2 regions of the Halobacillus sp. HZG1 genome follow, and region 2 is predicted to be linked to the other one. Evidence: riboswitches for the same ligand, from Rfam matches in the RefSeq annotation. Region 2 holds a riboswitch; the other holds the start of a gene.
The links. A riboswitch is a leader RNA that binds a small molecule or an ion and turns the genes downstream of it on or off. The one in region 2 is predicted to bind lysine.

Region 1: another riboswitch for lysine. It lies ahead of VKA52_RS02055 (Na+/H+ antiporter NhaC family protein); the one in region 2 lies ahead of dapA (4-hydroxy-tetrahydrodipicolinate synthase).

Annotation. Positions count from the first base shown of each region.
Region 1 covers NZ_JAYLVQ010000020.1:28,351-38,311, reverse strand. The annotation lists gene VKA52_RS02075 (sulfite exporter TauE/SafE family protein) at 1-614, shown strand, start outside; gene VKA52_RS02070 (bifunctional metallophosphatase/5'-nucleotidase) at 626-2,011, shown strand; gene VKA52_RS02065 (HD-GYP domain-containing protein) at 2,070-3,155, shown strand; gene yunB (sporulation protein YunB) at 3,206-3,976, shown strand; lysine riboswitch at 4,031-4,214, shown strand; gene VKA52_RS02055 (Na+/H+ antiporter NhaC family protein) at 4,350-5,906, shown strand; gene VKA52_RS02050 (sodium-dependent transporter) at 6,234-7,760, shown strand; gene VKA52_RS02045 (methionine/alanine import family NSS transporter small subunit) at 7,762-7,863, shown strand; gene VKA52_RS02040 (M23 family metallopeptidase) at 7,895-8,833, opposite strand; gene VKA52_RS02035 (YhcN/YlaJ family sporulation lipoprotein) at 8,912-9,541, opposite strand; gene VKA52_RS02030 (YutD family protein) at 9,677-9,952, shown strand.
Region 2 covers NZ_JAYLVQ010000062.1:3,575-24,573, reverse strand. The annotation lists gene VKA52_RS10855 (branched-chain amino acid aminotransferase) at 1-683, shown strand, start outside; gene VKA52_RS10850 (hypothetical protein) at 721-906, opposite strand; gene VKA52_RS10845 (sigma factor-like helix-turn-helix DNA-binding protein) at 1,068-1,724, shown strand; gene clpP (ATP-dependent Clp endopeptidase proteolytic subunit ClpP) at 1,740-2,321, shown strand; gene dapA (4-hydroxy-tetrahydrodipicolinate synthase) at 2,350-3,246, opposite strand; lysine riboswitch at 3,367-3,545, opposite strand; gene VKA52_RS10830 (hypothetical protein) at 4,438-4,860, shown strand; gene VKA52_RS10825 (MFS transporter) at 5,015-6,274, shown strand; gene VKA52_RS10820 (response regulator transcription factor) at 6,559-7,170, opposite strand; gene VKA52_RS10815 (sensor histidine kinase) at 7,173-8,303, opposite strand; gene VKA52_RS10810 (fatty acid desaturase) at 8,371-9,420, opposite strand; gene VKA52_RS10805 (universal stress protein) at 9,676-10,110, shown strand; gene VKA52_RS10800 (bacteriorhodopsin) at 10,246-10,944, opposite strand; gene VKA52_RS10795 (proline dehydrogenase) at 11,296-12,213, shown strand; gene pruA (L-glutamate gamma-semialdehyde dehydrogenase) at 12,246-13,793, shown strand; gene VKA52_RS10785 (PucR family transcriptional regulator) at 13,955-15,262, shown strand; gene VKA52_RS10780 (FAD-dependent oxidoreductase) at 15,390-17,039, opposite strand; gene VKA52_RS10775 (YidH family protein) at 17,239-17,589, shown strand; gene VKA52_RS10770 (DHA2 family efflux MFS transporter permease subunit) at 17,653-19,047, opposite strand; gene VKA52_RS10765 (sodium/glutamate symporter) at 19,211-20,605, opposite strand.

The DNA.
Region 1 (9,961 bases), on a different contig from region 2:
CTTACATGAAACACCAACGAGTGGACAAAAAAATTGGACTGGTTTTTTTAAGTGGCAGTATTCCGGGAGGTATTTTAGGATCTTGGTTAAACCAATTTTTTGAAACGGATGGTTTTTCGCTTTTCTTCGGGATTGTGATGATTGCAGTTTCTTTGCTGTTTTTCATACCAAGAAGACCATCAGGTCATTCCTTGTTTAAAACAGGGATGTCCAGAGAAAAAACAGTGGATGGGAAAGTTTATAAGTACCGGATGCCTTTTTGGGTTGGGTTTTTCTTATCGTTTTGCGTAGGAATGTTATCTGGTTTATTAGGCATAGGTGGAGGATCTTTAATGGTCCCAGCCATGATTTTATTATTAAACATTCCTCCTCACATAGCGACAGCAACTTCTATGTTCATGATTTTTTTTGCAAGTATAACAAGTTCTGCGACACATGTGCTTTTAGGTCATGTGGAATGGAGTCATACGCTCTGGTTTATTCCAGGAGCTTATGTAGGTGGAACGCTTGGGGCATGGGTGAATCGACGACTTGATGGACAAGTGGTGGAAAGATTCCTGAGAGTGCTGCTCGTATTGATTGGCATTCGTTTAATTTGGCAAGGTTTAGGGTGAGGAGACTGATGATGAAGGAAAAATTATACTTTTACTATACAAGCGATCTGCACAGTCACTTTGAAAATTGGCCACAAATCGTCGGGTACTTTAATGAACAGAAGAGGAAACATGAAAAAAAGGGCGAAGAATGCTGGCTTTTTGATAATGGCGACCATGTTGATCGTTTCCATCCTATTGCAGAAGGTTTGATGGGAAAAGGCAATGTTGAACTGTTGAATGACGCTGGATATGATGTGGCAACGATCGGAAATAATGAGGGCATCACTTTAGCAAGTGAAGATCTTCATTCCTTATACGATCATGCGAATTTTCGTGTCGTTTGTGCCAATTTGGATTGTAAGAGCTCCTCTTCACCTGCCTGGTTAAAACCCTATCACATTCTGGAGTCCAAATATGGGACGAAAATCGGAGTATTAGGTTTGACCGCCCCGTTTCAAGCGTTTTACCGACAGCTGGGATGGGATGTGCTTTCTCCTTTTGAAATTTTGGATGGGATTATTGAAGAGTTGAGAAACCAAACGGATATCATAATCTTATTATCACACCTTGGGATAAATGAAGACGAAGAAATTGCGAGGCGTTATTCGGACATCGATATTATCATCGGCGGGCACACTCACCACCTTTTCAAGAACGGGGAGTATATTGAGGGCGCTTTGTTGACTGCAGCAGGTAAACACGGGACGCATCTCGGTGAAGTCTCTGTGGAATGGAACATCGACACTCGCCATCTGGAAAAGAAAGAGGCGTATGCTATACCAACGGAGCAGTTGAAAAAAGATGATGGAGTAACAAAGAAAGTGAAAGAGATTCGTTCTAAGGCCGTTCATGAACTGGGAACTCCCGTGGCATATCTCCGTGAACCGCTGCACATTGCATGGTTTCAGGACACCCCTCTTATGAACCGCTTAACTGAGCAATTACGCTTATGGACATCGGCGGATATAGCGATGTTAAATGCGGGGGTGCTTTTAGATCATTTATCTGCTGGAGAAATTACTTATGAAGATATTCATCGTATTTGTCCCCACCCGATGAATCCCTGCCTTGTGGAATTGAAAGGGGATGAGCTTCTGGAAGTGATTCGAGCGGCTCATACGAAAGAACTGACAGAAATAAGGCTGAAAGGCTTTGGGTTCAGGGGCGAAGTAATCGGGAAGATGGTTTTTGCGGGAATTGACATAGAAATAGCGATAGATGATGATGGAGGTGAACATGTAAAGCGTGTCACCTTTGAAGGGGAACCAATTGATTATGAGCGAACCTATCAATTTGCTACAGCGGACACATTTACATTTGGCCGGTTCTTTCCTGAAATCGCCTATGCTAAGTCAAAAAAATACTTTATGCCTGAACTATTGCGTGATCTTTTGTCTGAAGCACTTAAATCATAACACTGAGAGCTACCTTTATAGGTAGCTCTCTTACATAATGGATCGTTAGGAGCTTATTATGAGAGTCGTTGCTACAAATTCCCTAGTACCAGGTGCTGTTTTAGCTAAAACCATTTACAATGAAAATGGTCGAGCACTTCTCCAACAAGGTGTCGCTTTTACACCTAGGATGATTGACCGGTTAAGAAGCTTTGACATTACTTATGTATATATTGAAGATGGACGAACATCAGATATTATTGTTGACTCGCCTCTCGCTGAAAAGACACGAATGAAGGCCATCCATTCCATTAAGCAATCTTTTTCAAATATCCATCACTCTGTCGTATCTGAACACCGTTATGTTTTAGAGGAAACAGGCAACGAATTGCAAGAAGTTGTACGTTCTCTCATTAAAGAATTACGCAATAATGGAGAAGTCATTTCCTTGCTATCGGATGTTTTCACCCACGATGATTATATCTTCACCCATTCGTTGAATGTAACAATGTACGCGCTTGCTCTTGGAAAAGAGTTGCATCTCACTCCTCCTAAGATGGAGGCACTTGGACTTGGGGCGATTCTCCATGACGTGGGGAAAATGAATGTCCCAAGAGAGATACTCTTTAAACCAGGAAAATTGACGGTTGATGAATTCAGGCGTATTCAAACTCATACAGATGACGGGTTCAAAATCCTGCGCCAATCACCCAACATTCCTCTGCTAGCTGCTCATTGTGCTTACCAACATCATGAGAGGCTGGATGGGTCAGGGTATCCGCGTGGAATCAGGAGTGACGACATTCATCTGTTCGGAAAGATTCTGGGTATTGTGGATGTATTTGATGCTGTAACAAGTAATCGTGTATATCGCGAGGCTATGCTCCCTCATGAGGGCTTGGAAATCTTGTACTCCGGCTCTGGTTCTTTATTTGATCAACACATGGTAGAGGCGTTCAGACATTGTATTGCGGTCTATCCCAACGGAGTATCTGTTCAATTGGATGATGGACGTGAAGCGATCGTTGTAAAACAGAACCCATACTTATGTGATCGCCCGGTAATAAGGGAAATTAAAAGAGATGGAACAAGGGGGCGGGACATCGACTTGTCTAAAGAATTAAATATTATGATAGCGAATTGTCATTTGACCTCGGTAAGTTGATGCTTAAACCCTTCTTTTCTTTCATATAGATAGATGAGGAGGGTTGTTCTATGCCAAAAAAGAGTGCGACTACTGGTTCCACGATCGGAAAAAGGATTGTGCTTAGTCTGCTGTTTTTCGCCCTTTTCACAGCGTTAAGTCTATGGTTCATTAACCGAGGTGTGACACCAGCTCTCGTAGAAATTGCTGAAACAAAAGCTCAACAGCTGGCTAGGGATGCCATTAATGAAGCAGTCAGTAAAACGATTGCAGAAGATCTACAATTTAATGACCTTGTCAATATGGAAAAGGATAACCAAGGTAACATCGTTTATATGGGTTGGAACTCTGTCGTCGTCAACCGTGCACTGCGTGACACGACGATACGTGTTCAGAACTTTTTAAAGAGGATGGAGCTTGGCGAGCTTCCTATGGAGGACACTTCTCTGGAGCCAAATATTGACCCTGACCGTACACAGGAAGAGTTAGGGGAACAGCCAGCGACACTCATCGAACTCCCTATTGGGGTAGCGACAAACAATAGTTTACTTGCAAACCTCGGGCCGAAGGTTCCTGTTCAACTTAGAGTAATTGGAGACGTTCAATCTGAAGTCGATATCAAGATGACTGAGTACGGAATTAACGCTGCACTGTTTGAATTGACGATTCATTTTGAAGTAAATGTCCGTATTGTTATTCCGTTTTCTACAGAAACAACGGTGGTAACCAATAACATTCCCATTGATCAAGCTACCATTCTTGGTAAAGTTCCTAATTTTTATGGTGGTATGGGAGGAGAAGGAGATCCATCATTTTCCTATCCGATGGACCCCTTGCAATAAATGCTTGGAATTGTTAGAATTACTGAGAATTGAATATGCGTGACCTTATCAGATCGGTGAGGTAGAGGTGCAAACACCATCAGTAATCAATTGGAGCCAGACAAGCGACGATAATTGGTGGAAGGGGATGTTTGCCGAAGTGTCTTGTAGTTCGTCAAGCTATACGACGCTGGTGTATATCTGAACAAGAGATACACTGTCATGCATGCTTTTGGGTGCATGGGGCGCTACTGATCGAAATGGAGGATAATCAAATTGCCACTTACAAAGGCAATGGTAGGTTATTTTCTATCATTGTCTTTTTTTATTCCTCATTTTTATCCGCAGTAGCCTTCCAATCCCGTTACATCAAGATTTACGGAGGGGAACGATTATGGAAGGAACCATCTATTCTTTAATTCCAGCAGTATTAATGTTAATCCTTGTCCTATTGACAAGGAAAGTCATCCTATCTTTAGGAATTGGCATCATCGTAGGAGCATTCCTGATCACACAAATGGATATTGGCGGAGGATTGTCGTTAATCTGGTCAATTTTCGCAAACATCTTTGTCAGTGAAGGCGCACTGAATATGGGAAATATTTATTTGTTATCATTTCTATTCTTATTAGGAATTACGACCGCCTTCATGACAGCCTCTGGGGGAAGCAGGGCTTTTGGCCGCTGGGCTGTTGAGCGTATTCGTACGAGAAAAGGAGCGACACTCGTCCCTGCTGTGCTTGGCATCATCATTTTTATTGATGATTATTTCAATGCACTGGCCGTAGGACAAGTGGCGCGCCCTGTAACGGATCGATATAAAGTGTCACGGGCTAAATTGGCTTATTATATTGATTCCACGTCAGCTCCGATTACTGTCATATCACCGATTTCCAGTTGGGGAGCTTATATAATTGGAACAATTGGCAGTATTCTGGCTGCTAATGAAATTACGCAATACCAGGCTTTTGAAGCATTCGTGCTTATGATTCCTGCAAATTTATATGTGTTCGCGGCACTATTGCTCGTATTCCTGACGATTTACTTAAGATTGGATTTTGGTCCAATGAAAGTACACGAAAAGCGGGCCTTGGAAACGGGAGAATTGAACAATCCTGAAAAAGGGGATGTACCTGGTGATTTGAATGACGAATTCAAAGAGCATAACCATGGGAAGATCTCTCATCTAATCTGGCCGATTGTAGCACTCGTTGTCGGAACTGTGCTAACAATGATTATCACAGGAATGCGTAACACGGAAGGCAATGTGGACCTTCTCTCTATCTTTGCCAACACAAATGTGAACATCTCCTTGTTCACAGGTGGAGTTGTTTCTGTTCTGGTTGCTCTTGTGCTGTATATCAGTCAACCAAAGCCTAAATCAGGAACCCCTTTAGTGTTTGGTCAAGGCATGAAAGCAATGTTACCAGCGATTTACATCTTGGTTTTCGCCTGGATGATCGGTGATATCATCGGCCAGCTGCAAACCGGAGAATATTTAGCACAGCAGTTCACTCAAGCAGATATAAATCTTGCTTATCTGCCTTTGATTATTTTCTTACTGTCCGGTTTCATGGCATTATCTACAGGAACATCCTGGGGAACATTTGGCATTATGCTTCCAATTGCAGGGGAAATTGCAGCAGTATCCGATCCTACACTGATTCTTCCGGCACTGTCAGCAGTACTTGCGGGATCTGTGTTTGGTGACCACTGTTCACCGATATCCGATACGACGATTCTTTCCTCAACTGGGGCAGGATCGAACCACATCGCTCATGTACTCACACAGCTACCTTATGCCCTTATTGCTGCAGGAGCTGCTTCCATAGGTTATGTCATTTTAGGACTGTCCGGTGGAGTTTGGCTTCCGCTGTTGCTCACGCTAATTATAGTTACAGTTGCAGCTTTCATCATTCACAAGTTTAATCATGGTCAACCAACGGAGTAATAATAAAAAAAGTTGTTTTAATTGGAGAGCAGGGAACGGTCACCGTTTCTGCTCTCTTTTTATTTTGAGCCGATTCACTTAACCAAAGTCTCAAAAAAGACATAGTGAATATGGCTGTCGCGCCTACCCGTTGTTTGAAGATGCCTCAAAGGAATAATATGGTAGTTCATTTTGCTTAAGCCTTTTCACACACCTTCCAATTTCTGAAAATTAAAAAATTATTTTGACAAGCTGTGTGTTGCTCGTTATAATTTAAAGCAGAATAATCAGAAAAATAAAAATTGAAAAACATCTTTTAAAGATGTTTAACTCAGGGAGGTCTTTCGCATGGAAAATCGTGCACAATGGGGAACACGAGCTGGTTTCATCCTGGCAGCCGTCGGTTCAGCCATAGGTTTAGGTAACATCTGGCGTTTCCCGGCAGTAGCTTATGAAAATGGTGGTGGGGCATTTTTTATTCCTTATTTATTTGCTCTATTAACAGCGGGTATTCCGCTACTTGTTATGGAATTCACCATCGGCCATAAATTCAGAGGTTCAGCGCCACTTTCATTCTTCAGAATGAATCGTAAGACAGAATGGCTGGGCTGGTGGGCTGTACTTGTATCATTTGTTATTTCGACATATTATGCTGTCATTATTGCCTGGGCAATTTCATACAGTATCTTCGCATTCAATCTTTCATGGGGCGATGACACAGAAGGCTTTTTGTTTAGTGATTATTTGCAATTATCCGTAGATCCTGGTCAGACAGGAAGCCTTGTACCTGGTGTCCTTATTCCGCTTCTCATCGTTTGGTTGATTACACTAGGTGTCCTTTTCAAAGGAGTCAAGAAAGGGATTGAAGCAGCCAATAAAATCTTTATCCCGACATTGATTGTCCTTTTCATGATTATTGTTATCCGGGCGATTACTCTTCCGGGTGCGGCTGAAGGTCTGCAAACGTTCTTTGCTCCAGACTTTAGTGCTATTACCGATAGTTCTGTCTGGGTAGCCGCTTATGGGCAAATTTTCTTCAGTTTATCCATTGCCTTTGCCATTATGATTACGTACTCCAGCTACCTACCGAAGAAGTCGGACTTAACGAACAATGCTTTTATCGCTGGATTTGGTAACTCAAGTTTCGAATTACTTGCTGGTATCGGTGTTTTCGGGGCTTTAGGATTCATGGCTTCTCAAAGCGGTGTACCAGTGAATGAAGTAGTTAGTGGTGGAGTGGGGCTTGCGTTTGTCGTATTCCCACAAATCATAAATGAGTTTCCAGCATTGAATGGATTATTTGGTTTCTTATTCTTTGCATCATTAGTTTTAGCCGGACTATCGTCGTTAATTTCCATTTCAGAAACTTATGTAGCTGCCTTGAGTGAGAAATTTGGTATTTCAAGGAAAGCTGCTGTAGGGCTGGGTGGAGGACTTGCTGCCGTCATTTCCCTGCTTTTCGCAACGCAGGGTGGACTTTATCTCCTAGATGCGGCTGATTACTTCATTAACCAGTTCGGTGTAGCATTTGTCGGACTTGTAGAAGTCCTTGTCATAGCATGGTTCTTACGCAATCTTAATGATTTCCAGGCTCATGCTAACGGTATTTCTGATATCCATCTTGGAGGATGGTGGAAGATTTGTCTTGGTGTGATCACGCCGATCGTGCTTGGTTTTATGATGTTCGATCTATTTAAGACGAACCTTCTTAAACAATTTGATACAGCAACAGGGAACTATGAAGGGTATACAGATGGTTTCATTTTATTCGGGGGCTGGTTTGTAGCTGCGTTTGCCATTGTAGCCGGCTTCTTGATGACATTGAAACGCTGGGATTCCAAAGCCGTTGAAGAAGTTAAGAAGGAGGTAAGCTAATATGTCAGCTGGTGCAGTAACAATGATGGTTATCGGGATAGTCGTTATATGGGGTGGCCTGGCTGCCAGTATTACGAATGCCGTCAAAAAATCAAAATCATAGGAAAAGCGTCGCACAATAATGTGCGGCGCTTTTAATTTTTTTTCATCCTTTCCCACTTCCTAAGGAATGGGTAAGGATCAAAGGACCATTCATTTTTTCCATTATCTTGATACATGCCGTAATGAAGGTGGGGAGGAAACTTTCCGGATGTACCTGGAGGTCCATACCCAGAAGCCCCGACCGAACCAATCACATCACCAGGCTGTACGATGTCACCCACTTTTATATCTTCTGAGAAACTGTGTAAATGGGCGTAATAGTGGTAAATGTTATAAATATCCCGAATTCCAATCCGCCAGCCACCGAACTTGTTCCAGCCTTTCATTTCTACAACACCGTATGTTGTAGATTTAACAGGAACGCCATAGTTAGCGAAAATGTCCGTGCCTTCATGGACCCGTCTTCCTCCAAAACCCCGGGCGTCTCCCCATGTACTTCTATAACTGTAATTCGCCTGAAGGGGGAGCGGAAAGTCGCGGTTGGTAAGGTTAACGGTTTCAAATTTCTTAAATACTCTCGCTGTGTTCATAATGGTTTGTACGGTAAGGTCTCTCTTGTAATAATTCCACAAGGCAATTTTAATGTCATCCTTTGTCGTACCATAGGACTTCATGTATGTGCCTATTGAATATAAAACATCTTCATCATTTTCCAACTGAACCTTTTGATCGCCATTTCCATCTAATCCCCAACCGTCAGGGAAAAATGTTGAGGGCATTTCTCCAGCTGAACCGGTCCAAAACATCGGATCCGCTTCAATTGCAGTGACACGGCCATCTTTAGGGTCGTCGTGAACTTGTCTCTCATATTGATCGATAGCAGCCAGATACTCCCAGGGAATATCGGTGATGGCTGAGGTTTTCTTATATAATGCCATTCGCGCATCGCTCTCTTCATCTGCATGTATGAACCCGACAGAGAAAAGTACGCACATACTAAGACATACGATCATTGAACCGATGTATTTCATAAACTCACCTTCAATGTTTTGATATCTTTAGCATGAGGCAGGCATGCTTTTGTTATGAATGGAAAAATAGGGGTGAGGTCAGTTTTCCATTCCTGTTTCTTCTTCTGTATTCATATTGGGCCCAACATCCGGTTGATTAGGATTGGATTCATCGACTTTTCCTTGTGGTGACTTCTTCATTTTTTTAATAATACTGTCGATGGTATCGTTATACCCTTGATCATACACCGTGGAATTACTTAAACTCTGGATATCTCCAAAGGAAGCGGGGTTGTCAGATACATACACATGGTAGAAGCTTGGGACTAAAGAATACGCTGTCTTCTGGACCATATCCGCAGCTAACTCTCGATCTATGTCATCTGTTTTTTTGTAGGCAACGAGAACCTCATTATCCGTAACTACTGTAGCTACATCATCGAATTGATCATACCGTAGGATCATCCTGGAAATCATATCGGCCATTTCTTCACGGTTGACTTTGATTTCACGATGCTCTTCCGTATCCTGATTTAATTGATCCTTGTTAAAGCGTACATAACCGACTTGCCCATCTTTCGGACTTTCGTTATATCCATCCATGGCATTGCCATTCAATGTGTCATCATCCATCATATTTTTCGCTTGTTCTTCCTTTGTTTCCTGACATCCGGCCACCATGAGTGTAACCAGAGCTAGAAGGGTGAATACTCTCCAGATTTGTTTCAATATAGTTCCTCCTTAATGATACTGTTTATTAATATTAGATTGAGCAGTTTTGCAGGAAACATACTTTTTGCATTTGTTGTATTTCCTAAGATGTGAAAAAATGTGATACACTGAATATGGATAGAGGTGATACAAATGATTGAGCTGGCTGGGAAAACATATGATATCCTGGAGGACTATCAGGAAGGCTTTCAACAAGAAGAGGTGGAAAGTCGATTTAGTGATATCCTGAATAAATATGATTTTATCGTTGGAGATTGGGGTTATGGTCAATTACGTTTAAAAGGATTTTATGATGACCAAAATTCCAAAGCCACGTTTGATACCAAAATCAGTACGCTGGAAGATTATTTGTATGAATACTGCAATTTCGGATGTTCCTATTTTGTACTGAAAAGAATTCGTCAATAAGAAACGGCG
Region 2 (20,999 bases):
CTTTTGAAGGAACGTCGTTGTACATACGACCATTTATTATTGCGACAGAACCAAGCCTTGCCGTGGCTCCGTCCAAATCATATAAACTGATGGTGATCTTATCACCGGTCGGGCCGTATTTCTCAGGTGGCATCAAACCGGTAACGATCAACGTGGAAGACAAATTCACACGTGCGGTCAAAGGCGGTACCGGTATGGCGAAAACTGCCGGCAACTATTCTTCTGGCTATCAGGCTCAAGCGAAAGCCGTAGAGGAAGGAAACAACGATGTCCTTTGGCTTGATGGGGTGGAAAAACGCTACATCGAAGAAGTCGGAAGTATGAATATCTTTTTCAAAATTGATGGAGAAATCGTGACTCCAGCATTGAGTGGAAGCATTCTTCAGGGAATTACGCGTACGTCAATTCTTGAGCTTTTACGAAAATGGGAAATTCCTGTAACCGAACGCAGGATTTCCATTGATGAACTGTATCAGGCCTATGAAGATGGGAAACTTGAGGAAGCATTCGGAACAGGTACCGCAGCCGTCATTTCGCCGGTCGGGGAGTTGAATTGGCTCGGTAAGAAGATGGTCATCAACAACCATGAAATCGGTGCCCTCTCGCAGGAGCTTTATGATACCATCACAGGGATTCAGCGGGGAAGAAAAGAAGATCGTTATGGTTGGACAGTGGAAGTATAAAAGGGAAGCCTCAGGTTTGTTAATACCTGAGGCTTTTTTAATGGTCATTTGTCTCTTGATTCAGGAAAGTGATCAGGGACATTAAGATGAAGTAGAGAAGGAAAACGATCGCAAGGCTCACAAACCAACCGAATGCTTCATGTAGAAAAGGACTAAGCATGATGACAGCGAGAAGAAAAAGGAAGCGGGCCATGTCTTTTTTCTGATTCTTCCGAGTGGACACATTATCCCTCCTTTTTCCAACCTTTAACCCAAAATGGATAACCTTAACCTTTTTTAACCAAAGGTGTTTAGATGAGCACAGTAGAATAAAAGTAGAAGTACCCATATCTTTTTCATGGATTTTTCCGTTATAGCTGTGAGAGGTCGAAAGGAGTGTGAAAAGTGGAACTGGATACGAGTCAACTCAATTGGAAGCTCTGGCTTGAGGATATCGAGGAGAACTATGAGAAATTATTACGCTATTGTCATTTCTTAACGGGCGATGGATGGGACGGAAAAGATCTTGCCCAGGAGTCGGTGGCAAGGGCGTATGAGCATTATGATGCGGATGATATACAACCAGCCCTTCTTAAGAAAATCGCCTACCATGTCTGGGTAGATCAAAAGCGCAAGGAAAAAATGGTACCCTTGGTGAAAAGCGCATCGGCTGATTGTGTAATAAAAGAAGAAACTGTCGATGAAACATTGGTTCAGCTTCTGTTAGAGAAATTAACGGTGAAGCAGATGCTTACCTTTATTTTGAAGGTAGCTTTTCATTATAAGATTTCTGAAATAGCAGAACTGCTCCAAATGAAAGAAACAGGGGTGAAGGCATTATTGAAGCGCTCGCGTGACAATCTGAGCAGGTGTGCAGAGGTGGAAAGGCTTCAAATCATGCGTACCCGCTCAGAGGACGATCTTCTTTACCAAACCTTGGTTAGAACGCTAACCATACAGGATCCAGCTGTATTGATTGAAAAGATCCCCATCCTCCTTAAACCAGCTTCCAGAAATCAGCTTCCAGCATCACCTTTAAACGATCTCTCCTTAGCAGCATAAAAGGAGGAAAATCTGATGAATACGATTCCTTATGTCATTGAACAGACGAGCAGAGGAGAGAGGTCCTACGACATCTACTCCCGGCTTTTGAAAGACCGAATCGTTATGGTAAGTGAAGAAATCAATGACCACATGGCCAACAGCATTGTCGCCCAGCTTTTATACCTGGCAGCGGATGACCCGGAAAAAGATATTTCCTTGTATATCAACAGCCCCGGTGGGTCGACGACTGCAGGGTTTTCTATCCTGGATACGATGCAGTATATCCAGCCGAATGTACGAACGACCTGTACCGGAATAGCGGCTTCTTTTGGGGCGATGCTTTTGGTGGCAGGGACAAAAGGAAAGCGGTATGCTCTGCCGAATAGTGAAATCATGATTCACCAGCCGCTTGGAGGAGCACGCGGCCAGGCAGCTGATATAGAGATTTCCGCGAAAAGAATCATTAAATTAAGGCAGCATATCAATGAAATCATCGCCGAACGCACGGGGCAGCCTGTAGAAAAGGTGGCAGAAGATACCGATCGTGATTATTTTATGAGTGCGGAAGAAGCGAAGGAATACGGGATCATCGATGAGATTGTCCACAAAAAATGAAAAAACCGCCCATGATGGGCGGTTTTTCTTATGAAGCCTTTACCGCTTCTTTTGGTTGTACTTTTTCAAGTTCACCGAGTACATGCTTTTGTTCTTCTTCTGTAAGCGGCAGGAGCGGAAGACGGACCCCGCCGACCTCTACACCTTTAGCATTCAGCGCTGCTTTCACAGGGGACGGGCTTGGGGCAGAAAAGATGGCATGCATGACAGGTACAAGCTTTTGGTGAAAGCGGGCGGCATAAGCAAAGTCACCTTCGCGAAAACTTTGGATCATCTGCTGCATTTCATTTCCAATCACATGGGAGGAGACGGATACGATTCCTGTACCTCCGATAGAGATGAATGGAAGTGTATTGGAGTCCTCCCCACTGTAAACGGCAAAATCATCGGATGTTTCACGAATAATTGCCGTTGCTGCATCAAGGTCACCGCTAGCTTCCTTAATCGCCACAATATTTTTGATTTGAGATAAGCGAATGACGGTATCCGGCTCCATATTGATGACGCTTCTTCCTGGAATGTTGTAGAGCATCACCGGAAGTGATGTGGATCTTGCAATTGTAGAGAAGTGCTGGTAAAGACCTTCCTGAGTTGGCTTGTTGTAATAAGGGGTCACGAGCATGACAGCGTCGACGCCGATTTCCTCGGCTTTTTCAGTTAAATGGATGGACGCTCTCGTGTTATTGGATCCGGTCCCTGCAATGACAGGAACTCTTCCGTCAACCACTTTGACAACGAACTTGAAGAGACTCACTTTCTCTTCTGTCGTTAATGTCGGTGATTCACCGGTTGTACCTGCAATGACAAGGCCGTCCGAACCATTTTCGATCAAGTGGTTGACTAACGTCCGGGTTGCATCAAAATCAATGTTCTCTTCTCTGTCAAATGGGGTCACCATTGCTGTTAATACCTGGCCGAAATTCATAACCTCACACCTTTGTTTAGAATTTTGAATACGTTCGAGGTTGTGAGGGCTAGGGCAGTCAAAATAAAAACGGCAGCAACGAGGGCTTCGTTGCTGCCGTAGAAACTTTTAACCGTTCCTGCGTAAGATAGCCCTCCATATAGTTTCCTATATGACAGTTCTGTACTTGTTCAGCAGCAGAACCAGCATCAGGGATATGAGATCCCTTTCGCTTCGGCAATTTCCCCTTTCCACCTTCATCACAGGAGCTCATTCTCCTCCGACAAGTGTACTCATGTCATTGCACCTCTATCCTTACTTCAAAATCATTTGAAATAAGAAAATATTTAGTTAGTTAAAAGACTATCAAAAAAGTATCCATCTTACAAGTGGTAAGACAAGGGAACAAACGATTCGACAAAATTTTTGAGGTTCTTATCCTAATCTATATAGCAGGATTGTGGAAGACTCAGTTTCGAGACTATCTAGGGTTCGTTGCCCGGGTTGAGCGTCAGGGGTGGCTGGGAAGCTACTCGCTTGTGGCGAGCTTCCTCGGGCTACGCCCTGCGGGATCTCGCCGATCTCCTTTCTCACACGGGAGTCTCGCAGCTTCCCAACCACGCCATACAATAACGGTGAGAAACGGCCCCCTTTGCCTGGTATGAGTGTCTTTCACAAATCCTGAATCTATAATGATAAAGCGCTCTGTAACAGGCTTTATCATTATAGATGCGCTTGAAGAATCCATGTTGCTTCACTTTCCTGGAAGTGGTTTCGAGATACTTATATGGCAAAGGGGCGGAGGGGAATGGCGAGACTCCTACCTTAAGTGTGCAGGCGCCTGGATCAGCGGCGTATGGACTGGACTGAGCTGTCGGGGATAAAGGAAACACGAAGAACGAAGTGATTCGATGTTGACTTATCGTACAGAAGCGAGGGAAGTCTCACTAGCCGCTAGGCGCCGGAACCGGATATCTACGAGGAAAAAATGCTTGGTGAGATTCCACAGGACGCAGTCCGAGGAGGCTCACCGCACTCCCGCGGAAAGCGAGCTATTCCCCGAAGCCCCTATCTACCCAAAAAAAGTCTCGAAGCTGAGTCTTCAACTAAAGGGAGCGTTTCTTCATTAAGGAGAAATGGTGAGGATAGGCACGATTTGTGGGTTGGGTTCTTAATATAGGGTGTATGATTTTTTTAGAAAGGGCGGATCAAATGAATCAATATCCAAGTAATTATAGTTTCGGAGATCAGAACCGGGTCGTGTTCGGTGGGGGTGGGATGTTTAACCCGGGTGCTGGAGGAGGTTTTGGAGGAATGCTTCCCCCAGGCATGTGGGGTGGTGGAACGGGCGGACAGTGGCAGCAGCCGTTTCCGTGGGGAGGTTCAGGTGGTGGAGGCTGGCAACCGCAGCCGTCTTCTCCTGGGCAGTGGGTAGGTCCTGGTGGTCTGCCTCCTGGATACAACGGAGGTTTCCAACCCGGAGGTTCGTGGGGAGGAGCGTTTCCACCATCAGGCCAAAGCCAGCACGATCTGTACCGAACATGCATCAACAATTGTGCCGCACAGTTTGGATCCAATGACCAAGCGTATTTTAATTGTATTAATCGCTGCCGTAGTCAATACATGGGTGGCTGATATCCAAGAGGTTTGCAAAGGCAAACCTCTTTTTACATAGACGGGGAGAATTTCAGCCTCGAGGCGGATGAAGACTCATTCCCGGGCACATCGCTGAAGCTATGAACCTTTTATATAATAAAATCAACCAATAACAAACGAAGGTGTGATTCAAATGACAGTTCATGAAATGGCGATGCAACAATCAGAAACAGAATCGAAAGAGATTCCATCCATATTTAAGAATCGAAACTTTTTGCTGCTCTGGGGAGCGGCACTTTTATCAAGCTTCGGTATTTCCTTTTTCCTTTTTTCGCAGAGCTGGTATGTCGTAAACGTATTAGGTTTAGAGGCTTCGCTTGGCATTCTATATATTGCTGTCAGTATTCCACGGGTAGTATTTATGATTATCAGTGGAACGGTGGCGGATCGCTTTGATAAGACGAAAATCATGTTTTTGTCAGATTTCATCCGTGGTCTGCTCCTGATTGGTCTTGTCGTCTGGTTTATGTTTGGAGGGATTACGTTATGGACGTTTGTGACGTTCGCCTTTTTCTTCGGCATTCTGGATGCTTTCTTCTGGGCAGCAGAAAGTGCTGTCATTCCTTCGATCATTCATAAAGATAACTTGACGAGAGGCAATTCCATTATTCAAATGACCAACCAGACCTCCTTCATCCTTGCTCCTATGCTTGCCGGAGTCATCATTGCCTTTGGAAACTATGAAATTGTGTTTGCGACAACAGCGGTCATGCTCATCGTGGCGAGTGCTCTCATTTTCTTTATGCGTGTACCAAGACTGAAAGGAGAGTCGGAGGAACAAAAAAGGTTTTGGGATGACTTTAAGGAAGGTTTGCTATACGTGAAAAATTCCCGTGTGATTTCACTTGTCGTTCTGACGACAATTTTTATGAATCTATTCTTAGTCGGTCCTTTGACAATGGGGCTTCCGTTATTTGTGAAGACCATTTTAGAAGGGACAGCCATGGATTTCAGCTTTCTTGAAGCAGGTTTGGCCGTGGGGATGCTGCTTGGTTCGATCGTGGTGGGTGTGTTGAATGTGAAAAAGAACCGAGGGAAAATTGGTATTTTGTCTCTAGTCATAGCGGGAACGGCGTTTACAGGACTCAGCTTCACAACGGAACTTTGGATGAGTATTCTTTGTCTCGGAATCTTCGGGTTCGCCTTATCGGGTTCCAATATTCCATTCGTTGCTGCGATTCAGAGTTTAATTGAAGAGAAGATGCTTGGGAGGGTAATGGGGCTCATTTCGCTTGCTTCTATGGGACTCATCCCTGTCAGTTATGCCATAACATCAGGGGTTTTAGCTTTCGGCATTTCCATCCATCATATTATGGCGGTCGGTGCAATCTTAGTAACTTTGTATTCTGTGTTTATTTTCTTTAAATTTAAAGAGCTGAGAGACATCCAATAAAAAACCAGGAGCTAAGAAGGTTTCAGGTTCCTCTTTCGAGATAAGAACCGGCTGAAGACCTATAAAACTTTGCTGACCTATTAAACGAACAAGTCCGCCGTTTCAAGCTTCAAATATAGAAACCTCACCTAAGCGGCGAGGTTTTTTCACGTTCCTATGGAATGCAATTGTAGGCAGGTGGACGTGTTAGTGTGTGCGTGTGGGTAAGTTTCTTGGAACGAACAGTCTAAGGGGAGGGAGTTGTCCTCCAAGGTATCACCTTCTAGAGAGAGTTCCTGAAACAATCAACGGCGGGATTTTTTGTACCAGCCTTTTTCTTTAAACCTTGATATAGCTTCGATACGGTTGCTGACTTCTAATTTCTCCAAAATGACAGAAACGTAGTTACGCACGGTTCCAGGGGTGATGAACAACTCCTGTGAGATGTCTTTAGTGTTTTTTCCATCTGCCATCAGTTGGATGACTTCACGCTCACGTTCTGTTAAGGGATTTTGCTGGGTAAACGCCAGGTCGACGAGTTCTGGATCAAAGATACGTTGTCCATTGGTAATTTTACGAATGGCTGTGGCAAGCTCTTCACTAGGGCTGTCTTTTAGCAAGTATCCACTGACACCGGCGCGACGAGCGCGGTCGAAGTAGCCAGGGCGGGCGAATGTTGTTAAAATGATCACTTTGCACGGCTCTTCATATAATTCTTCAGCAGCATCCAGTCCATCCTTCACCGGCATTTCAATATCCATAATGCACACATCCGGTTTTAATTTTCTTACTAGCTCACAGGCTTCTTCACCGTTTTGAGCCTGACCCACAACCTCCATGCCGTCTTCTAAATCAAGAAGTGCTCCAAGGGCCCCAAGAAGCATGCGCTGGTCTTCGGCAATCACAATCCGGATCATGCTTATCCCTCCTTTTCTTTGTTTTTGATGACGTTAGGAACGTGGAACTGTAGTTTCGTTCCATTTCTCGATTCAATTTCAAGCTTTCCGTTCACAAATTCGAGGCGTTCGCGCATGCCTTGTAATCCATTGCCACGAAAGGGCTCCAGCGAGGCGGGGAGGCCTTTTCCATTATCTTCAATACTGATGAGTATTTCAGTTGGGGACTGTTCTATAGTGACAAGGCAGGTCGTTGCTTTGCTGTGTTTTACAATATTTGTCGCAGCTTCCTTCAAGCACATGCTGAGTACATTTTCCACGAGCAGGGGAGTGTTGGTGACGTTTGGGTCTCCTTCAAACTGAAAGTGCATTTCTGCCGCTTCGATAATCTGCTGGACGCGGACGATTTCATCTTCGAGCTTCGTCCCTTTCATATTCGATACCATCTCCCTGACTTCCTTCAAAGCTGTCCTGGCTGTGTTGCGGATATCTTCCACTTCTTTATTAGCCTTTTCCGGTTGGGCCGTCATTAACTTGCGGGCGAGGTCACTTTTTAAACCAATCATCGAAAGCTTTTGTCCAAGTGTATCGTGGAGGTCTCTCGCAATTCTTTCGCGCTCTTCAATGACCATGAGTTGCGAAATTCGTTCATTTGCATCTTCCAATTCCCCTTCGAGTTTTTGTTGCTGGTTCCGGTATCGGACAGTAAATGGAAGGAGAATAACCCCGATCACGGTCACGATAATGAAAGGAAGGTTCGGGAAAAGAGAATCAATTTGGTAAATGAATGTCGTTGTAATCGCAATCAGTGTAGACGTCAAATGGACGATATATAAAGATAAAAAACCGCCCAGATGTTTGATGTTTCCAATGAAATAGGCGATGAAGAGAGCGAAATAGATGTACCCGAACAGAGCCGTCATGACGATACTGATGGCCATCTCCACACTTACCCATAAATAGACGAATCGGCTGTTGGATATGAATGACAACCGGTAGGCAAGGAAGAAGATCAGCGTCATCAGAATGCCGAACAGCATTTCGTACATGGATGAAGAACGGAAAATAAAGAAAAAGGGCAGGAGACAAAAAATAATCCAGACGTATATGCTCAGCCCTGTATTTTTCGGGATAATTTGATACCAGTTCTGCATGCGGGTGCACCTCCTTTTTCTTAGCATAAAGGAAAAGCCCATTCGAGGGAATGGACTTTCAACTTCTTTATTCATCCTGTAAGCTTGGCTGCCTTTGGTCTAGCATGGCTAGGCGCTTCTTTTTTAGGAGTGGTTTCACTTCCTTGAAGGATACGAATGTTTTATTTTCTGTGTCATATAGTCGGAATCGGATGGATTCAAAGCTGGTAGCCAGCGTTATCGTTGTTGCATGTTTTAAAGGAGGTGTCTTTTCGTGTGCTTCTTCCAATGCATAGTTCGGGACCCTCGGAGCTAGATGGTGCACGTGGTGGAAGCCGATATTGCCGGATACCCACTGAAGCACTTTAGGAAGCTTGTAATAGGAGCTGCCATCGACGGCTGCTTTTACAAAATCCCATTCTGACTCGTCTTCGAAGTAAGAATCTTCGAATTGGTGCTGTACATAAAACAACCAGATGCCCAGTACGCCTGAAACATAAAGGACCGGGATTTGAATGATTAAGAAAGCTTCCCAGCCAATCGCAAAAATAATCATGCTGTACAGGGCGACTACAGCAGCGTTGGTCACATACGTATTCATGCGTTCTTTCTTTTTGGCGCCTTTTCGATTGAAACGATTGGAGACAAGGAACAAGTATAGTGGTCCAATACCAAACATGACAATGGGGTTACGGTAAAGGCGGTAGGCGAGTCTTTCTTTCCACGATGCTTTAATATACTCGTCCACGGTCATGACCCAGATGTCACCCGTGCCGCGTTTATCTAAGTTCCCGCTTGTTGCATGGTGAATCGAATGGCTTCGTTTCCACTTATCAAAAGGAAACAACGTAAGAATGCCTGTGATCGTTCCTATGATGCGGTTGGCCTTTTGGCTTTTCAAGAACGACTGATGCGTACAGTCGTGGAAGATGATGAAAAGACGAATGACAAATCCACCAGCAATCATAGCGACAGGAACGGCAAGCCATACAGAGACGGACAGGCTTGCATAGGCCAATACCCACAATAAAACGAATGGAATGACTGTATTGATCAACTGGCGGATGCCTGCTTTAGTATCAGGTTTCGCAAAGGCTGAAACGCTTTTCTTCAGCTCTCGTTGTTTATCCTTGTTCATAATAACGACTCCTTCATATTTCTTCATGTTACTTATGATAGGAAAAACCTCTTCATTTTATAAGACATAAACGTCAGGACATTTATATGACACTTGTCATGGGTGTTTGTCTTTTCTTGGGAGGTGAGTGGTTGAGGGTTATGAATAATTTTGTTGGTCCCTGCTCATCAATTGCTGAGATTACCATTAAGATAACGCTTACAATGTGATATAATGGAAGTGAACATTGATACTCTATCATTGGAGGGTTACCCTATGACCAAACGAATTCTCGTTGCGTACGATGGGAGTGACATGAGTAGAGAAGCGGTGTGGGAAGCAAGGAACCAGGCGTGTGAAACTCCCAATAGGGAAATTCATATCGTAGCTGTTGTAAAACCTACAGGACCAGCAACAAACGCTGCAGTCTCTCATAGTATCGGAGACGAAATGGCAGAGAATTTTGCTTCAGAAATGGATGCCCTGAAGGAAGAAATGGCTACATCTGAAGTAGGTGTTGTCACAGAGGTCATCATTAGTGAGGTACAAGAAAACCCTGGAATTAGTATCTGTAAATATGCGGATGAGAAAGCGGTAGACTTGATCATTGTCGGTAACCGTGGACTTGGGAAAGTGAAAAAAATGCTATTGGGTAGCGTGAGCAATAACGTTGTACAGCATGCCACCTGCCCTGTATTAGTCATGAAATAGAAAAAAGAAAGCCCGAAGGAGTTCCTTCGGGCTTTCTTTTTTTTATGGTCGTAGTATTTTTGGATGGTATCGCGAGTTCTTCCATAATCTGGATGGCCCGGTCATACAAATATTTCCAATCACCCCATGTATGAATCACTCATCCACGCCAGGAAGGTTGAGACGCCTGAGCCCTCCCACGTCGAGAAGACTGAATCCCACTTTGGATAAGATGGGAAGGATGATGAATGCCGTAATTTCTGTGGCCTGCTGTGTCCATCCGACTCCAGAGGGGCCTATGATCCAGGCTGTCGGATAACAAACCCAAAATGCAGTTAAGTAAGCGGCGGTCCGCTGGTAATGTTTCTTGAGCTCCACTCCACCTTTAATGGCAATCTTCCTTAACGGATACCAGATAATATAAAGGATAATGACTAGGGCGACTACACCGAGAACATACCAAATGTATTTAATGGTCTCAGAGGAGAAGTCGGCGATCAAGCCCGTCAGAATCATAAATACATCAGCCGCTATCAAAGCTGCAATCAAGGCTTTGTCTTTCTTCTTTTCATAAAACATGGCGGTCAAAGCAAGTGCAAGCAAAAGGAGTGGCGTTGTTACCACCCAGTCCAGGTAACGGGCAAAGTAAACAGTTTTATCCGGCTGTTCAAGCAATCCTTGTCCTAAAGCAATCGATAAGTAAGCGGCCCCCGACCATGATGGAATAATGATCGCTATTACGTACTCATATTTCGGTACACCGCGTGGATTCCTGCTTAAATATAAAAATGTCAAAGCACCTGCCAACATTACGAACGTATAGATCCAATGCAGAGAAACAATATAATCACTCATCGTGTCACCTCAACCTTCAATCTCATTCCCTCTCATTCTAGTCAAAAGAACAGATAGCTAGACATTTACAAATTCTGGTGTACCAGGTCTTACATAAATACCCATAAAAACCCATAAAAACCAAATTGAAAGGAAGGTGTGTTCCCGTCGGCGGTCTTTCATAAACGAAGTTTGGCCGCTTTTGTGTTTAAACTATAAAACTGGAGCCTTATCTTTGTGTTTGCTACACGTTGCTGAATGTAAGCGCTATTCGTTACAATTTTCTTAACAGTTCAAACATTATTACTTCCATTCCACCTAACGAGCCCACTTGGTGAATCAATAGGAGAATGATGAAAGGGTGTGGTGATCTTGGAAGCCATCAGTAAGAACTTTTTCTTATACCTTTCCAACAATAAGTTGTTAGATCGCTTTGCTAAGCGCTTTGGCAGTAAATTTGGGGCTGACAAGATAGTAGGGGGAGAAACGTTCTCCCAGGCAATTCCATTAATACAGCAATTGAACCATGAGGGTTTGGTCGTTACGGTTGACCATTTAGGAGAGTTTGTAGACTGTGAGGAAGAATCCAGAGACCGCGCGGGTGAATGCATCCGTTGTATTCAACAGATTGCGAGCAACCAGCTGCAGTCGGAGGTATCTCTTAAACTAACATCGCTTGGACTGGACATCAGTCGCGAGTTGGTTATGGAAAATATGGAACTTATTATGAAGGAAGCCCAGAAGCATGACATAACGGTCACCATTGATATGGAAGACTCGTCACGTTGCGGGGCTACCCTGGATATTTACCAGGAATTGAAAAAGGACTACCCGAACCTGGGTACGGTCGTGCAGTCTTATCTATATCGAACCGATGAGGATCTTGATCGACTGAATGAGTGCCAACCTTACTTGCGTCTTGTAAAAGGGGCCTATAAGGAGTCTGGCAAAGTCGCTTTTCCTGAGAAGCACCTCGTCGACGATAATTTGAAGCATCTGATCAAGAAGAACTTGTTGAACGGCAACTACACAGCCATCGCAAGCCACGACGATGCGATTGTCGATTATACGAAGAAGCTTGTGGAAGAACACACCATTCCGAAAGACTGCTTTGAATTTCAAATGCTTTATGGAATGAGAAATCAAATGCAGAAAGATCTTCTCAAAGAAGGTTACAAAGTGAGAGTGTATCTTCCTTATGGAGAAGATTGGTACGGGTACTTCATGAGAAGGCTCGCCGAAAGGCCGGCGAACATCGCCTTTGCTTTAAAAGGTGTTTTCAGTAAATAAAACTTCTACACATTAGAAAGGGGAATTTTATCATGGTCCAGCCTTATAAACACGAACCATTCACAGACTTTACAATTGAAGAAAACAAGAAAGCTTTCGAGGAAGCATTGAAGCAAGTGAAAGAAGAATTAGGGCAGCATCATGATCTTCTTATCGATGGCGATCGCATTCGCACAGACAATACGATTACTTCTACAAACCCAGCGGACACGAAGCAGGTCGTAGGTACCGTCTCGAAAGCGAACCAGGATTTAGCCGAAAAAGCCGTCCAATCAGCAGCGACAGCTTTTGAAGACTGGAGAAAGTGGGATCCGCGTGCTCGCGCTGAGCTATTGTTCCGTGCCGCTCACATTATCCGTCGTCGTAAGCATGAATTTTCCGCTTATCTCGTGTACGAAGTAGGAAAGCCATGGAAAGAAGCCGATGCTGATACAGCAGAAGCGATTGATTTCCTTGAGTATTATGGACGTCAGATGATCGAACTGAAGGAAGGAAAGCCAGTTGAGAGCCGTCCTGGTGAGCAAAACCGCTACATCTATACTTCTACAGGTGTTGCCGTTGTTATCCCGCCTTGGAACCTTGCATTCGCCATCATGGCAGGTACAACGGTCGCTCCACTGGTTACAGGAAGCACAGTCGTCATGAAGCCGGCAAGTAACAGCCCGGTCATTGCCGCGAAATTCGTAGAAGTACTGGAAGAAGCAGGTCTACCGAAAGGTGTCTTGAACTTCGTACCAGGAAGCGGTGGCGAAGTCGGTGACTATCTTGTGGATCACCCGAAAACGGCCTTGATTTCCTTTACAGGTTCCCGTGATGTCGGAACACGCATCATCAAGCGTGCGGCAGAAATTCAAGAAGGGCAGAATCACCTGAAGCAAGTCATTGCTGAAATGGGTGGTAAAGACACAGTCGTCGTCGATAAGGAAGCCAATATCGAGACAGCGGTCGATGCCATCATCGTCTCTGCCTTCGGATTCTCCGGTCAAAAATGTTCTTCCGGTTCCCGCGCCGTCGTTCACGAAGAGGTGTATGACGAAGTGTTGGAAAAAGTAAAAGAACGTGCCGAGAAGCTGACTGTTGGAAATGCATCGGAAGAGAATGTCTATATGGGGCCAGTCGTTGACCAGGGCGCTTATGATAAGATCATGAGCTACATGGAAATCGGCAAAGAAGAAGGACGCCTTGTCACAGGTGGTAAAGGGGACGACTCGAAAGGATACTTCATCGAGCCGACGGTCTTTGCAGATCTTGCTCCAGACTCCCGCATGCAGCAGGAAGAAATTTTCGGACCGGTCGTCTGCTTTACTAAAGCGAAAAACTTCGATGAAGCCATCGACATTGCCAACAATACAGAATACGGCCTGACAGGGGCGGTCATCTCTGATAACCGTGACCACCTGGAAAAAGCGAAATATGACTTCCACGTTGGGAACTTGTATTTCAACCGTAACTGTACAGGCGCCATCGTCGGTTATCAGCCATTCGGCGGATTCAAGATGAGTGGTACAGACTCCAAAGCCGGAGGACCTGACTACCTTGCTCTACACATGCAAGCGAAGACGATCTCTGAAATGTTTTAAAAAAGCCTGAGGCTCTCCCAAACTTGGGGGAGCTTTTTTTCTTAGACGAACACCGTTTTCTTTTAATTAAAGAAAGGAACAGGATGAGAGTTATTCACAATGCCTTAGATATATTTCTTTTTCTTTCCAGCCACAACCGATATAATGGAGGGTAACGATACATGACATTCAACCTACTCGGAAAGGTCAGGATTCCTATGGAAGTCAAAGAATTGATCCTTCAGGCAGAAGATATTCATAAAGCGACAGAGCTGATCAGTTCGAAGTTGAAGAAGCCTGTCATTATTGAAAATAAAAATTTCGAATTGATTGCCTATAGTTCAACGTTTGATGATTTTGATCAGACCCAGCAGAAAACGATCCTTTCGAAAAAATGTCCCATTTTCATTATCGACCGTTTAAAGAAAGAAGGCATCGTCACTCGTCTGGAAAAACAGTCAGATCCTATTCGCGTCCATCCTATGGAAGACCTTGGGTTCCAACAGCGTGTCGTCATTGCCGCGAAACATCTTGGCCATACACTGGGGTACGTGTGGGTTCAGGAGTCAGAGCAAGCATTGGACACGGAGGAAATGGAATTTTTAGAAGAAATTAACGCCCATCTTGGGAAACTAATTTATGACCAATTTATGAAAGAGAACGCCAAAGAGGGTCGTAAAGAAGAGCTTCTCTGGCAACTGCTTCACCATGAGTATGCCAGCGAAAGCCAGTTTCGTCATGATGCTTCTCTCGCTCAACTTAAAATCCCGGATCGCTTTTCGATCGTCGTCTTTTCTGTGACTGCTCCTCAATACAAGTCGATGCTGGATGACTTGGAGAGCACAGTCAATCGTTTCCGCACAAACCGTCACCTGTATTACTTGAAAACCGAATTTCAGCTGATTCTGTTTATTGAGGGAAGAGAAGCCGACCGCTTTTCATCCAGAGATATCGCGCGTGACCTCATTGATGTCGTCAAAGTGGAAACAGGCGAGGATGATTTCTATCATTTCCTCATTGGTGTCGGAAAAGAATACACGAAGATTTATTATATGCGAAAAAGCTTTCTTGAAGCGTTGGAAGTCATTGAGACCGCCAACTTCATCGGCCCTCGTCCTGAAACGATGCCGCGCGAGTTTTCCAAGCTTGGCTTATACCGATACTTAGCTGCATTGTACGAAAAAAACAGTTCGGAGGATTACTACAGTGAAGATTTGCTGACCTTGATTAAAAATGACACAGCAAAGCAGACGGAACTCCTTTTTACATTGGAAGCTTATCTTGCGAATAACGGGAAAGGAAAGCAGACAGCCAATGAACTGTTCATCCATCCCAATACGTTGAATTACCGAATCAAACAAATCCAGGAGCTTACGAACATCGATTTCTCTGATTTTAATATGAAGGCCTATTTATACACTGAGTTATTGTTGTTGAATAATGTAGATAGCTATTATGAACGATACGAAGCAGCGGTGCAAAACAAATGACGTGGGTACCTGTCAAAGTATCGGTCGGTTTTGCAGGCTGGTTGTTGGAGCATCCGTTGTAACGAAATTTACTAATATCATGGCTGAAATAAAAGGAGGGGACATATTCTATGTCCCCTCCTTTTCCTTATGCTTGGACGGCGCTTTCGTAAGTTTTGTAACCACCGCTCAAGTTCTTAGCTTGATAGCCGTTATGGGTAAGGATTCTGGTAGCCAGATAGCCTCTTAAACCAACCTGGCAGTGCACATAAACAGGACGATCATGAGGCAGTTCACTCAATCGGTCTCTTAACTCTCCTAAAGGAATATGGATGGACCCTTCAATGACTCCGTTTTCCCTCTCCTTCTGCTCTCTGACATCTACAATGATTTCCCCTTCTGCAAGGAGGTCCGATACTTCATGGTAGTGAAATACAGAGACTTCACCATCGATCACATTGGAAGCTACGTAACCTGCCATGTTCACAGGGTCTTTTGCTGATGAGTACGGAGGCGCATACGCCAACTCCAAATCTGCAAGGTCAGCAGCCTTCAAATCCCCTTTAATGGCTGTTGCAATTACATCAATTCTTTTCTCTACACCTTTCACACCGACACCTTGGGCCCCCAGTATTCTCCCAGTGGTCGGATTGAACAGCAACTTCAGGGATACCGGGCTTCCGCCAGGATAATAGGATGCATTTGATAGCGGATGAATATGAATGGCCTCATAATCTTTTTGAAGAGCTTGCAAAAGTTTTTCGTTATTTCCGGTAGTCGCAACGGTGAGGTCGAAAATTTTTGCTACGGATGTTCCCAATGAACCTGAATAGGACACGGTTTTGCCATGGATATGGTCAGCAACAAGGCGCCCTTGACGGTTAGCCGGCCAGGCAAGTGGAATCATCGTCGGAGTTTGCTGGATATAGTCTTTGACTTCAATCGCATCTCCGATGGCGTAAATGTGCTCATCCTTTGTTTGGAGATGTTCATTTACCACGATGCCGCCACGATCTCCGATTTCCAGGTCCGCTTTTTTAGCAAGGTCGTTTTCAGGTCGGACACCAATGGACAAGATGGTTAAATCGCTCGCAATGGAACGGCCGCTCTCTAAAAGGATTTTTCTTCCCCGGTCTTCAAATGACTTTACTCCGTCATTAAAAATCAAGTTCACTCCGTGTTTTTTCAACTCTTTATGGACCATGGCTGCCATTTCGTAATCGAGCGGGGCCATCACTTGGTTGCCAAGTTCAACAATCGTCACTTTTACGCCACGATGAACGAGGTTTTCTGCCATTTCCAGGCCAATAAACCCGCCACCAATAATGACCGCATGCTCTGGTGTTTGATCGTCCACCCATCCTTTAATTTTATCCGTATCAGGAACTGTTCGTAGTGTGAACAAGTTTTCAGCTTCTTCCACGCCTTTAAAAGGTGGAATAATTGGCTTCGCTCCAGGGGATAAGATGAGGGTATCGTATGTTTCCTCATAGGTTTCACCAGTATCCACTTTTCGAATGGTGAGCGTTTTTCTTTCCCGGTCAATCTCTGTGGCTTCACTAAGGTTGCGAATATCGAGATTGAATTTCTTGGACATGCCTTCAACAGTTTGGACAAGGAGCCGGTCCCGGTCTTTAATCACTTCTCCAATATAATAGGGCAAACCACAGTTTGCGAATGAAATATAAGGCCCTTTTTCCAACATAATGATTTCATTTTCTTCACTCAGGCGTCTTAATCTGGCTGCAGCCGTTGCACCACCGGCCACACCGCCCACAATGATAATTTTTTTAGCCATCGTAATCCTCCCCTTTAGCTCTTAATGTGAAATATGTCACATTGAGTCTTATCTACAGTTTACTCTCAGGTTCTAAAGAAATCAATATACCCCTATGTGTATATTTTGTGACGGAATTTTTCTATTAAAAAGAGGATTCGTGCATGATGGAGTACTTACGTTGTAAGATATAGATAGTGGAAAAAGGAGATGGTGTTCAATGGTCGATGAAAGAAAGCTTATTCAGCAGCATTTAGCTAATGAGCGTACCTATTTAGCTTGGATTCGGACGAGTATTGCCCTTGTCGGAATCGGGTTTTTAGCTACGACACTCCATGTTTCAGCGCTTCCGATGGCTGGGGATGTGGCGAATAGTCTGGCCATGCTCGTCAGCATTTCCTCATTGTTTCTTGGCGTGATGACAATTATTGGTGCGACCGTGAATTATTATCAAACGCGGAAGAACATCAATGAAAACCGCTTTGTATCATCCCACCGTATTATTGTCTATATGACGTCGGTGGCCTTTTTACTATTTATTTTGGTGACCACGTATTTATTTTTTGTGTAATTCCTTCTATAAAGTAAAAGCCTCGCTGTCCTGTCAGCGAGGCTTTCTTATATGACCATTTCTTTAAGCGTTACTGAATTCCCCTTCATGACGGGATTTTTTAATGAAAAATGCCATGATGAAACCGGCAACGGCGAAAATTCCAGCAACAATAAAGGAGACGTTCACTCCATGAATCAGACCTGTCACTCCTTCAGAAGGAATGGTTTGGCTTGTCATTACAGACACGAGCATGGCTGTACCCACGGCACCGGAAACTTGGCGCATGGTATTGTTCATGGCCGTTCCGTGCGGCATCAAGTGCTGGGGCAGCTGGTTAAGTCCTGCTGTTGTGACAGGCATCATCACCATGGCAATCCCGAACATACGGACACAATTGACGAGAGCCAAATATAGGAACGTTGTTGATGGATCAAGGTTTGTAAACAGAAATGTAGAGACCGAGAGCAGTCCGAGACCGATGATGGCAAGCCAGCGTGCACCGAATTTATCAAAGAGACGACCAGTGATTGGGTTCATGATTCCCATTAACAATGCGCCAGGCAATAACATTAAGCCTGACTCAAAGGCTGTGAATCCAAGCATGTCCTGCATGAGAATCGGTAAAATAACCGCACCGCCGATCATGGAGATAAAAACAATCATGCCGAGGGCAGTTGTCAGAGTGAAGACTTTGTATTTGAAAATACGGAATTCCAAAATCGGTTTTTCCAATTTCATTTGTCGGGTGATGAACAGCGTCAACGTGACAGCTCCGACAGCTAGAGAAAGGAGGACCTCGCTACTTAAAAAGCTGGCACTTCCGGCAACACTGAACCCATATAAAATACCTCCGAAGCCGAACGTAGACAGGATGATGGAGATTGGGTCGACTTTAGGGAACGTTTGCTTCGTTACATTTTTCAAGATGAAGTAAGCGACGATCAAGTCTGCAATTGCAATCGGCAGAATCACGAAGAACAGACTTCTCCACGGGAACTGCTCGACGAGCCAGCCGGACAATGTCGGTCCGATGGCCGGTGCGAAGGCAATGACGAGTCCGAACATGCCCATCGCAGATCCTCTTTTTTCAATAGGGAAAACGAGGAACATAATCGTCTGCATTAATGGCAGAATAATGCCGGCACCAGAGGCCTGCAGGACTCTTCCTGTGAGAAGAATCGAAAAGTTAGGGGCTATTCCGCAGATAAGTGTACCAAAAGCGAATAATCCCACCGCTGTCATAAACAGTCCTCTTGTAGAAAAACGTTCGATTAAAAAAGCTGTAATAGGAATCATAATTCCATTTACTAACATAAAGATTGACTGCAACCATTGCGCTGTATTCGCATCCAGATTCAAATCGGCCATGATGTGAGGCAGGGCAGTAGCTAATAGGGTCTGATTTAATATGGCCACAAAGGCGCCTGATATAAGCACAATCATCAAAGGGACACGGTTAATTTCTTGAGATGACATGATTTAACCTTCTTTCTAAAATACTTAGGCAACTAATTAAATATCATACCATATGAAACGTTTTTTGTTCAGTATTCAGCATATAATTCTTCATTAAAAATTAGGAACCTAAGATTTAGTCAGCAAAAAAACAACGCCTGCTAAGGGCAGACGTTGTTGTTGCTTAGGCTGCTTTCTTTTTTCCAAAGTAAAAGAGCCCGAAAAAGATACCGATTGCTGTCATGGCGACCGCTACAATCAGTGTCGGCCATGGCCCGAATTGAGCAATGAACGGAACGGATAAGGCTGTCACAAACCCTCCACCTAGGAAGGGTTCATAAAAGAGCTGTTTGTACCCGAAGGCTTCAAAAGCGGGGGACTCATTGTCTGGATCGACGACGCGCATTAACAGTAAGCCTGTTGCGGTAACACCCATCGATTGACCAAAGTCTCCAATACCACGCTCAAACCAGTACTGTGGAATCATTCGGGGAGCAAGCACGAGAAATCCGAATAAGTTCCAGGCAATCCCTGCAGCCGCCAGAATGACAAAGGGGACGAGATATTCGCCGATGACATCCAGCGAAACTGTAGAAATAGCCGTCAAAATAAGGATATCAAGTGCAAGTCCCTGGATTCGGTTAATCATTCTCCGGTCAACAAGATTGTACTTGTCCTTTTTGCTGAAAAAGATTTGAAGAGCGATTCCGCCGATCATCGCAAGCGGGAATAGTGGGATATAGCTCATAAAATCAGATCCGATGGTGATAGATTCAAGACCAATTAACCCTTGCAACAATAACCAACCGAGTAAAATAGCGATAAATACAATGGATATATGGAAAGATAACGGTTCGATTGATTCAGGACGTAAGGTCATTTTACCCGCTGGTTCGCGGTTTTGATATTCCATCACTCCACGCTTTCTCAAATCAGAAAAGTCTTCCACATCTTCAATCACTTTCGTCTTCTTATTACGAACCCCCCAGTTGATGAGGATGATGCCAAAAATAACACCGGACAATACACCGATGGTCGCAAGGCCGATCGCTAAATCGAAAGCTTCAGCAAAGCCGAGCTCCTCGAAAGTACTTGCCATACCGGCTGCCGTCCCGTGACCACCTTCAAAAGCAACTTCAATCAAGGCTCCTGACATGGCAGGGAGATCAAAGAATGGGACTAAAATGAGGACGGCAAGGGTGATTCCGACCACATACTGCCCCCAGCCTACCGACCATCCAAGCGCCAGCTGAGGACCAGCGTAAAACCAAATATCTTTTAACTTTGGAATGGCAGCTCCAAGGAAAAGAGCAGCAAATACTACATTGATCATGAGTCCGGGTAGGGCAGACCATACTTCTATAATGGATTCCGTCATAATACCGTTGGAGAAGAAAGTGTCTTCCGGCATGAATTTCCCGAGTACCTGCGGGCCAAGGAAGAGTGCAATAAACCCTCCGATAATGGATGAGGGTAAGAATAAATTTTGTAGTAACGTCCATTTGACACGGATGATTTTACCGATCAAAAGGAAGACACCGATGTAAAGAAGGGCGAAACCTATTTCATTCGGAGTCATATGGTCACCTCTTTCTTAAAAGGGGATGTTTTCCCATTTGTATAGTTTTAACATTTACTCACTTTCCCTTGTCATTGTTTTCTTGAAACTACATTTTCACTAAAAACTTTGTCGATAAATAAATTTTTCATTTCTTCCACTAAAGCTCCCTATACTTGAAGACTCAGTTTCGAGATGTTCGTGTGATTCTAGGGGCTCCGGGAAAAGGTTCGCTTTCCATGGGGCGGGCGGTGAGCCTCCTCAGGCTACGCCTTCCGGGGTCTCACCTGTCCCACACGCCCCATAGGAGTCTCATCGTTTCCCTCCGCCCCTTGACCTTATAAGTGTCTCGAAACCACTTCTAAAAGGGTCAGCTTAAATGGTTGAGGGAAGTGGGGAAAGCGAGTCATTCCCC